Regions from separate parts of the Cellvibrio sp. 25HG11W-0 genome, predicted to be linked through region 1. Evidence: predicted binding sites of a transcription regulator. Region 1 holds the regulator's gene; each other region holds the start of a gene.

What was found. The regulator sigma-54, encoded in region 1, starts transcription at its own class of promoters, with help from an activator protein. The targets are predictions, from matches to a motif close to TGGCACANNNNTTGCNNT.
Region 2: the regulator sigma-54 is predicted to act here: its motif matches at 1,228-1,245, upstream of AC0KUT_RS04850 (putative urea ABC transporter substrate-binding protein).
Region 3: the regulator sigma-54 is predicted to act here: its motif matches at 1,675-1,692, upstream of AC0KUT_RS06270 (PEP-CTERM sorting domain-containing protein).

The regions. Positions count from the first base shown of each region.
Region 1 is NZ_CM174230.1:3,842,198-3,845,479, reverse strand. It holds gene hpf (ribosome hibernation-promoting factor, HPF/YfiA family) at 76-366, opposite strand; gene AC0KUT_RS16055 (RNA polymerase factor sigma-54) at 482-2,107, opposite strand; gene lptB (LPS export ABC transporter ATP-binding protein) at 2,351-3,076, opposite strand; gene lptA (lipopolysaccharide transport periplasmic protein LptA) at 3,082-3,282, opposite strand, start outside.
Region 2 is NZ_CM174230.1:1,162,459-1,165,740, reverse strand. It holds gene AC0KUT_RS04855 (DUF1631 family protein) at 1-807, opposite strand, end outside; guanidine-I (ykkC/yxkD leader) riboswitch at 1,302-1,427, shown strand; gene AC0KUT_RS04850 (putative urea ABC transporter substrate-binding protein) at 1,499-2,557, shown strand; gene AC0KUT_RS04845 (ABC transporter permease) at 2,704-3,282, shown strand, end outside.
Region 3 is NZ_CM174230.1:1,512,990-1,516,271, reverse strand. It holds gene AC0KUT_RS06280 (HPF/RaiA family ribosome-associated protein) at 1-156, shown strand, start outside; gene AC0KUT_RS06275 (hypothetical protein) at 318-524, opposite strand; gene AC0KUT_RS06270 (PEP-CTERM sorting domain-containing protein) at 975-1,607, opposite strand; gene AC0KUT_RS06265 (helicase HerA-like domain-containing protein) at 1,887-3,282, opposite strand, start outside.

The DNA of each region.
Region 1 (3,282 bases):
CGGGGTTGGTACAAAACTGTTTTTGGGCCGCCCTAAATGCCGATTGTGTGGCGCTTAGGGCAGCTGGGCAACCGGCTAGCGGTGGCTGCGCATCTTTTCTTTGTGCTTAATTAACTGGCGATCAAGCTTGTCGGCCAATGCATCTATGGCAGCATAGAGATCTTCATGGGTGGCGTCGGCAAATATATCTTTGCCACTCACATGCATGGTCGCTTCTGCTTTTTGAATTAATTTATCCACCGAGAGAATAACCTGGGTGCTGGTAATGCGGTCATGGTGATGGCTAAGGCGCTCTATTTTGCTGGTGACGTAGTCTCTGAGCGCTTCGGTAACTTCCAGATGATGACCACTGATGTTTATTTGCATAGATACTTCCTCTAGGTAGACACAAAAGTGTTGTGCGAGCACAACCGCGCAAACATCCTTGATAAATTTGATCCAATCAAAATCAGTTTAAGACAGTTGAAATATACTGCCTTCGTTAAAGTATTTTCCGTTCGTTTGACGGTGGAATATTGAGTGACTCGCGATACTTGGCGATGGTGCGACGCGCTACTTGAATGCCTTGCTCGGCTAATAAGTCGGTAATTTTGCTGTCGCTTAGGGGTTTCTTTTGGTTTTCTGCGCTCACCAGTTTTTTAATGATCGCACGGATTGCCGTTGAAGAGCATTCGCCGCCGCTGTCAGTACTGACATGACTGGAGAAAAAGTATTTAAGTTCAAATATGCCCTGGGGGGTGTGCATGTATTTCTGTGTGGTTACGCGCGAAATGGTTGATTCGTGCATTTCTACAATTTCGGCAATGTCGTGTAATACCAGAGGCTTCATGGCTTCGGGGCCGTAATCGAGAAAGCCGCGTTGTTTTTCGACAATACAGCTGGCGACTTTGAGCAGGGTTTCATTGCGGCTTTGCAGGCTTTTCAAAAACCAGCGGGCCTCTTGCAGGTTATCTTTTAAAAATGTGTTGTCGGTGCTGGAGTCGGCACGCTTCACCATGGACGCATAGCCGGAGTTAATGCGTAGGCGCGGTGCTATATCGGGGTTGAGTTCTACTACCCAGCGCCCTTCGCGCTTATCGACAAATACATCGGGCACCACATATTCCGTGTCGCCGCTTTCAATGATATCGCCGGGGCGGGGGTTTAGGCCTTGGATAAGGCTGACTGCAATACTCAAATCCGCTTCTTTGAGCTTGGTGCGACGCATTAATTGGCGGTAATCGCGGCTGCCTAGCAGCGGCAGGTATAGCTTGGCAATCAGCTTGGCAGATTCTAGCAGTGGGGTTTTAGGGTCATATTGCTGCAGTTGTACCAGCAGGCATTCCGCGAGGTTTTGGCTGCAGACACCACAGGGGTCAAACTGTTGGAGGCGATGTTGCACGGCGACCACTTCGTCTAACTCAAGGTCGGTAAAGTCTTGCAGTAGGCCTTCGTAAATATCCTCAATGGTAATGGAGAGCATACCGCTCGGCTCTACCGCATCGATAATGGCCATAGCGACTATGCGGTCCGTATCTGACATGGGGGTCAGATTGAGCTGCCACATCAAGTGATCGTAAAGGGAGTCGGTAGCGGCGCGACGGCTTTCAAAATCATTGTCGTCGTTATCGTAGTTGCTGGAGGCGCTGGAGCTGGATGATTGATATACATCATCCCAGCTGGTGTCGACAGGGAGATCACTGGGAATGGATTCGTTCCATTCGCTAGCGCTCTCGCTAAAGGTGTCGCCCTCGCCAAAACCGTCGCCATCGCCGTAGAGATCGTTGTCGGGGGTGCTTTCGCTAAAGCTGTCTGCGCCTGCATCGGTAGAGCTGTAGGTATCGGTTAGCTTGTCGTTGAGGGAGAACTCATCATCGCTGCTGTTTTTTGTCTCGGTAGCAATTTCTTGCTTGCGGTCATAATCGGCACTGTCTTGCTCGCCCGTAGCTTGACCGCTATCTGAGCCTTCGAAGCCTTCTTCGACCTCTAGCATGGGGTTAGATTCTAGCGCCTCTTGAATCTCTTGTTGCAGATCTAGAGTGGAGAGTTGCAGCAGGCGAATGGCCTGTTGCAGCTGCGGAGTCATGGTCAGTTGTTGACCGAGTTTTAGCTGGAGAGATTGCTTCATTATGAGAACGACAAACCCTTAACGCAGGATGAAAACGAACATCGGATAGGTAGAGTTTAGACAGGGTTTGGCTTGCAAGCAATAAGGCTAAGCAATCTTTATGCCTAGAGTGCATTTTTTGATCATTGTCAAGTGGGAGTTTGCGGTGTTAAGTACAGTTAATTTGGGGTTAGCAATGAATGCGGGGCTTAGCTGAGTTGCCGAAAAAACACTCAGCTGGCCGCTATATAAGATTGGCTGATGTTATAGCCTGAAATTTTCGCCCAAATAGACTGCGCGCACTTGGCTGTTGTTTAACACGGTTTCGGGTGTGCCCTCGGCGATGATGCGGCCTTCGCTCACGATGTAGGCGGTCTCGCAGATGTCGAGGGTTTCGCGCACGTTGTGGTCGGTGATGAGTACGCCAATACCGCGATCCTTGAGGTGGCGAACAATTTCTTTAATATCGTTTACCGAAATAGGGTCGACCCCGGCAAAGGGTTCATCGAGCAAAATAAATTTGGGGTCTGTAGCGAGTGCGCGCGCGATTTCTACGCGGCGGCGTTCACCACCCGAGAGCGCCATGCCGAGGCTGTCGCGAATATGGGTGATGTGAAATTCTGCCAGCAGTGACTCGAGCTTGGCGAGACGCTGTTTGCGGTTCAGGTCGCTGCGGGTTTCGAGAATCGCCATGATGTTGTCGGCGACAGTCAGCTTGCGAAAGATTGAGGCTTCTTGCGGTAAATAGCCGATGCCTGCGCGCGCGCGGCCGTGAATGGGCAGGTGCGTAATATCTTGGTCATCGATATGGACGCTGCCCATATCGGCGGGTACTAGCCCGGCGATCATGTAGAAACAGGTGGTTTTCCCCGCACCGTTTGGGCCGAGCAGGCCGACGATACTACCGCTGTTGACGGTGATAGATACATCTATAACCACTTTTCGTTTTTTGTAGCTTTTTGCGAGGTTTCGGGCAAACAGGCTGGCCATAGCAATTAGTTTTTCACGTCAGATTTTGGTGGGATTACAATTTCAATGCGCTGATTATTGCCGCCTTTGGTGTTGCCGGCAGCTTTCATAACTTCTTTTACGAGATCGTAATCAATCGTTGGGCCGCTCATGACCGCGCCATCTTGTTCGAGCGAGGCGTTTTCTACCAGCAGCAGATGTTCTTTGTTAGGCGTGTAGGTAATGCT
Region 2 (3,282 bases), 2.2 Mb from region 1:
TGGTGCCACTTGGTCCAACGGATCTTGTTCTGCAACAGACGCCGCGCGCGCCGCACCTTTGCTCTTATCCCCTTCATTCCCCGGAACAAAGCGTAAATTCGGCAAAAGATTTTGGCGGACAAGATAATCATTTACATCAGCGTAGAGACTCTCTAGCTGACCAATTACATCCTGATCAAAAATTTTGTAGCCGACAATTTTGGTTTTAACATCAACTTCGATACTGCTAAGCACCTTGCGTAGCGCTTCACAAAACTGCACAGGACTGAGCGGATTCCCCGGCTCATCTATTTTCTCACCATTATTCAATAGCGCTAATCGCTGCTGTAAGCCCCACAGGGGTTCAGCAAAAAAGTTATCTGCTCTATGGGTAATGGAAGTTATGGCAATGGTTTCTTCAAGATCTGAGTGTTCCACCAGCGAAAGTATGTCGCCGCTAAAACGCTCCTCACCCGTAAGCGTATTAAGGGTTTTATTTTTAAACTTCACAAAGCCATTAGCCAGGTGCTGAGCAAACTCTTGCTCAGCAGCCTCCCGTACTGCAACCAAGAGGTTTTGCGTTTCAAACAGCGCAACCTGATCTTTATTAGACTTGGCAGCCTCGGCCACCTCAAGTATCTGCTTACACCACTGACGCCAAAAATTAGCGAAAGCATGACTGACAAAGCCACGCGTTATGTCGCGGCACTGCTTGAGGTGCTGAATAATCAGTTGTTCTGACATAGCTACACCAGCGTAATGCGAATGCTTATTGCCATCGCTGCCTGGTAAATCTGTTTTTTGCATAGTGATTCCATGCTTATCCATGATACTCAATGTTCCTTAGCTCGACCCTAATAAGCCTGAAAGTCGGTGCTAGCGAATACAGACAAAATTTCTATTTTAATAATAGACTTAGACTTCAATCTTAACAGTTTACTTGATATCTTCCAGTCAACAAGAAAGCAACCTACTCTGACTTATTAATTTAGCACTAAGACAGAGGATAACCTGTATTGGTTAGAATGTGTACGCATCCTGAGTAACGTCTTCCCATTGTGCATAGAATATTTAAGCGTCAAACAACGCATAGGCTTAGGATATACCATTCGTCGCTTAAAACATCAAAACAAAATCGCACCAAAATACAGCAATACCTATAAGCAAAGGCACCAAATCTACACATTTTAGATCTTCGTGGCACCTGAAAAACAACAAAACACCTGCTAATTCAACAGGTTGAAGAATTGGTACTCATATTGCTCTATGCACCAAGTAATAACTGATTCGCACTCTGGGTGCTTTTAGCGATTCAACAAATATAAATAGAAGGCTAGGGTTCCGATCATCCGCACAGCTGTGACAGGATGATGACTGGTCCGAGAGCTTTCGACCTCCGCTCCCCTAGGGGTTGCAAGGTTACACGGCGGGATAAAAGCCCGGGAGATAAATGGCACTAATGCCAGAGTGCTCCCTATTCCTAAACACCGATGTAATCTAAAACCGCTGGAGGTTTGCCATGTTGCGCCATTCTCGCCTAATAAAGCCATTACTCGCCCTTACACTATCCCTCTCCGCCGCATTTGCCAGTGCCGAACCGTTTAAGGTTTGCTGGTCGATTTACGTAGGCTGGATGCCCTGGGGCTATGGCGCCGAGCAAAAAATCGTCGACAAATGGGCCAAAAAATACGGCATTGAAATCGAAGTCGTACAAATCAACGATTACATCGAATCCATTAACCAATATACCACCGGGCAATTTGACGGTTGCGTCATGACCAATATGGACGCACTCACGATTCCCGCTGCTGGCGGCGTAGACTCTACCGCCCTCATCGTAGGTGACTTTTCGAATGGTAACGATGGTGTAGTCTTAAAGGGTGAAGGTAAAACCCTCAAAGATATTAAGGGCCAAAAAGTTAACCTCGTAGAATTGAGCGTTTCTCATTACCTTTTGGCGCGCGCGCTAGAAACCGTTGGTATGAAAGAAGCTGATGTGACTGTTGTTAATACCTCCGATGCCGACATGGTGGCCGTTTTTGGCACCAAAGACGTCAGCGCAGTGACGACCTGGAACCCACTGCTCAGTGAAATACTCAGCCAACCAAAAAGCACCAAGGTATTCGACTCGTCGCAAATCCCCGGTGAAATTATGGATCTGATGGTAGTGAACACCGCCACCCTCAACAAAAACCCCGCCTTAGGTAAAGCCTTAGTCGGCGCTTGGTATGAAATCATGACCACCATGAGCGCTGGCGACAAAGCCGCAACCGCCGCTAAAACCACTATGGCGACTGCCTCTGGCACCGACCTTGCGGGTTTCGAATCACAGCTGGCCAGCACCAAAATGTTTTACACCCCCGCTGCTGCACTTGAGCTAGTTAACAGCGGCAAGTTGCTTAATACCATGCAAAAAGTTGCCGAGTTCTCCTTTGATCACGGCCTACTCGGCGATGGCGCGCCCGATGCTGGTTTTATTGGTGTTGAAGGCCCCAAAGGCATCTATGGCAACAAGAAAAATGTGAAGCTACGTTTTGATACGCGCTATATGCAAATGGCCGCCGATAAAAAGCTTTAACAACACAGTTCAATTTAGATAAATAGCAGCTCTCTGCCGTCAAGTTCGGCGACAGAGAACTGCTACAAAATAAGAGCTGCGACAAAAATAAAAAGCACATCAAGCCATTAGCCTTTTACTCGCTCAAAGAGCACGGCGACGCCACTATGAAACGACTGATTAATTTAACACCCGCCAAACCCGGCAGACTACTGCTGGGAATTTTGCCTTTTGCCTTACTATTGGTGATGTATTTAATCGCCTCAGATGCACGCCTCGCCGACAACGCCGCCGACAAGCTGCTACCCAGCTTTGAACAAATGGGCAAAGCTATAGGCAACCTCGCCTTGGAGCCAAGCAAACGCAGTGGCGATTATTTGTTTTGGCAAGATACACTCAGTAGTCTTTCACGCTTAGGGTTAGGCATTTTAATTGCCGCCGCTATTGGCTTCACTATAGGTTTACTCACGGGCGCCATACCAACGCTTTATGCACCCTTAGCCCCGCTCCTCACGGTAATTTCATTGGTGCCGCCCATGGCGCTTCTCCCCATTCTCTTTATTGTGTTTGGCTTGGGCGAGCTTTCCAAGGTTGCACTTATTGTTATAGGTGTTGCACCTTTTATTGCACGGGATATTCAGCGCTGCACCTTAGAAATTCCGCCCGAGCAATTAATCAAAGCACAAACCTTAGGCGCGTCCACCTGGCAAATTTTAGTACGCGTATTAATTCCACAATTGCTGCCG
Region 3 (3,282 bases), 2.3 Mb from region 1:
GGCAAACAATTTCGCGCCTCAATCGAGCTAGATATTAAAGGCCATCCAATGGCTTTCACTCAAGATGATGAATCTATTCACGTTGCCGTACGCGATGCATTCTCCAGCGCAGAGCGAAAAGTTAAACAACTCGTCTCTCGCCAGCGTAACCGCTAAAACTTCCAAAGGATATTTTAAGACTTTAGAATAGACTAATGCTTTATTGATACACATACACATACACATACACATACACATACACATACACATACACATACAAAAGGAGGGTGAATAAATCACCCTCAGAATGCGCCCAAGCCCCACCTAAAAAGTGGGATTTATACTTCCAGCGCAGATGAATCAGCCTCCCCTTTGTCGTTAATCGTTGCACATCCGTGTGACCCACACTGCATGCAGCATCCCGTCGAGTCACCACCTTTATCCGATTGCGACTGTGCATCTATTACTCCAAAAATCGATACTGATGCCATTGCTGCAGCCTGAATGGCATCCCCCGACAGCCTAAGCAATTCGTGGTATTGCATGGAAGTAATTGAATCGCTAGTCAGGTGTAACCAATGATACTGATGCCGAAGATAAATAGCTGTTCGGCAAAAGACTCCACTTCTTATTCAAGCGATAATCAATACCGAACGTAAAGCTTACGAAAGCGAGCATTGCCTTATATCGGTGATGATCTGCCTTGCATTTACCGTATGGAGATCGAGATAATAAAATCCTTAGACCTGTTTTAGACATACAATATAAATACCGCACTCTATTGCAAATAAACTCAAAAATAACTCACCGATTATTTTCATGTGGCAGATAGCTGGCAGGGACGAGATTCTCGAGGGTGAACATTTCCTGCATAAGTTAAGGCGAGGGCAAGGTTTTAACTGCTGTCTTCACGAATTAGTTTGCACCATCAAATAAAAAGCCCCTGCTTTTGGCTAGGGGCTTTTCGGTGACCTGAGGACTAATAAATTCAACCCTTAGCGAGAGCGTACACGCACTGCAATCAAACCCATAAAGCCTGCCAAAAACAATAACAAGGCAGAGGGTTCGGGTACTTTCGCAACAGCGCGATAGGCGTGATTATCGCTTTCAAATGCAAATTGAGTGCTTGTTAATTTAACGCTATCAAACAAGTCCGTACCAAATGCAAAGTTAATGTAACGATTTGAATTCAGGCTTACACGATTACCATTCGCATAACTTGCACCTACTATTTGTGTACCCGTATAACTTGCAACCAGGCTACCCGCTAGATAGAAGCTGATGCTGTTATAGTTGTCGATAGAGCCCCAATATAAGCCAAAGTAATCCGCATTGGTGTCCAATTTGAACATAGCTGAACCATTAGATACCGGATTAGGTACAGCTAAGTATTGAGTATTAGTACCGGCAGGTTGCGCATGCTGACTTGTAGTACCTAAAACGATTTGATAATCACCACTGCAAGTAGCATAACCACAAAGCCCACTATTAAAGTCAATTACAGTGGCACCTGCCACAGAGGTGGTGGTGAGGCCAGTGGCAGAGAGAGTAACGACGGGAACAGCCTGCACAATAGCAGCAGCCATCAGGACAGCGGCACCTAAGGCTAATCTTATAAGTTGCTTCATGTGAATCTTCCTTTTTGAGTTTGATATGTGAATGAAGTCGATGTCAGTTTTTCAACATACCCACACAAAGGCAATTAACGCGCCACTTTTAAATAGAAACCTTATTTCAAAGACTTGCAAAAATGTGACGAAAATCACAAAATGAAAATGTATGAAATTCCGACACAATGCACCGGTTAGAGCCGGACATCAGCTTTATTCAATAGAACAGAGCTATTAGCATTGAATCATAGATATAACTCTTTACTGGTCTGCTCCCCACTTAAATCTTGAATTGAATTAACGCCGTCCACCGAGTAGCGAACCAAGAATTCCACGCACTATTTGCCGCCCAAGATTACTGCCCACTGCTCGAGCGGCGCTTTTCGCCATGGCCTCAAATGCGCTTTCGCGCTTGCTACTACTTCGCTCGGCTTGCTGTTGCGCGCGCGCTTGTTCACGTGCGAATCGCTCTCGCTCTTTTTGCTGCAATTTATATTGGCGCTCCTGCTCCTTACTTAACTGCTCCTGCACCTTTTGCTGTTCTTGCTGAGTTGCAATATGCAACTGCTGTTCGACTCTTCCACGCAATACTTCATAGGCAGACTCGCGATCAATAATTTTTTCATAGAGGCTTTTGTAGGGCGAGCGCGCTACAACTTCCAGTCGCTCATTGGCTGTGATAGGCCCCATCTTTGATGCAGGCGGTACAATCAAAACTCGCTCCACCGGTGTAGGCGCACCTTTATCATCAAGCACTGAAACCAAAGCCTCACCAATACCCAGCTCGGTTATCGCCATTTCTGTAGCAAAAGCGGGGTTAGCTCTAAAGGTTTGCGCAGCCACTTTTACCGCTTGCTGATCTCTAGGCGTGAAGGCCCGCAGCGCATGCTGCACCCTATTACCAAGCTGCCCTAATACCGCATCAGGAATATCTGCTGGGCTTTGCGAGATAAAATAAATACCTACACCCTTAGAGCGAATTAAACGTACAACCTGTTCTATTTTATCAAGCAACACTTTAGGTGCATCATTAAACAGTAGATGAGCTTCATCAAAGAAGAAGACCATTTTAGGTTTTTCTACATCACCCTGCTCAGGTAGATTTTCAAATAATTCTGAAATTAGCCAGAGTAAAAATATCGAATAAAGTTTAGGTTGATTGACGAGCGTCGTGGCATCGAGAATATTAATCACCCCCGTTCCCTCTAATGTCACCTGCATAAGGTGCTGCAAATCCAATGCAGGCTCGCCAAAAAAATGGTCCGCCCCCTGCTGCTCTAACATCATTAAGCGGCGCTGTATTGCAGAGATACTTGCCTCACTTAAACCGCCATATTCATCAGCTAGATTTTTACGTTCGTCCTTCATCCAATTAAGCATGGCCTGCAAGTCTTTCAAGTCGAGCATTAACATGCCTTGATCATCGGCAATTTTAAACGCGGCGTAAAGCACACCTGTTTGGGTTTCATTGAGTTCGAAATAATTGGCTAGTAACAACGGCCCTACATCTGAAATAGTGGCGCGTACCGCGTGGCCCTGCTGCGCGAATAAATCCCAAAACACACAGGGAAAGGGGCGCTGATAATAACTTTCAATACCGATTTTTTTTATGCGCTCATCTATTTTTCCATGCGGCTTTCCCGCCTGTGTAAGGCCCGATAAGTCACCTTTAATATCCGCCATAAAAACAGGC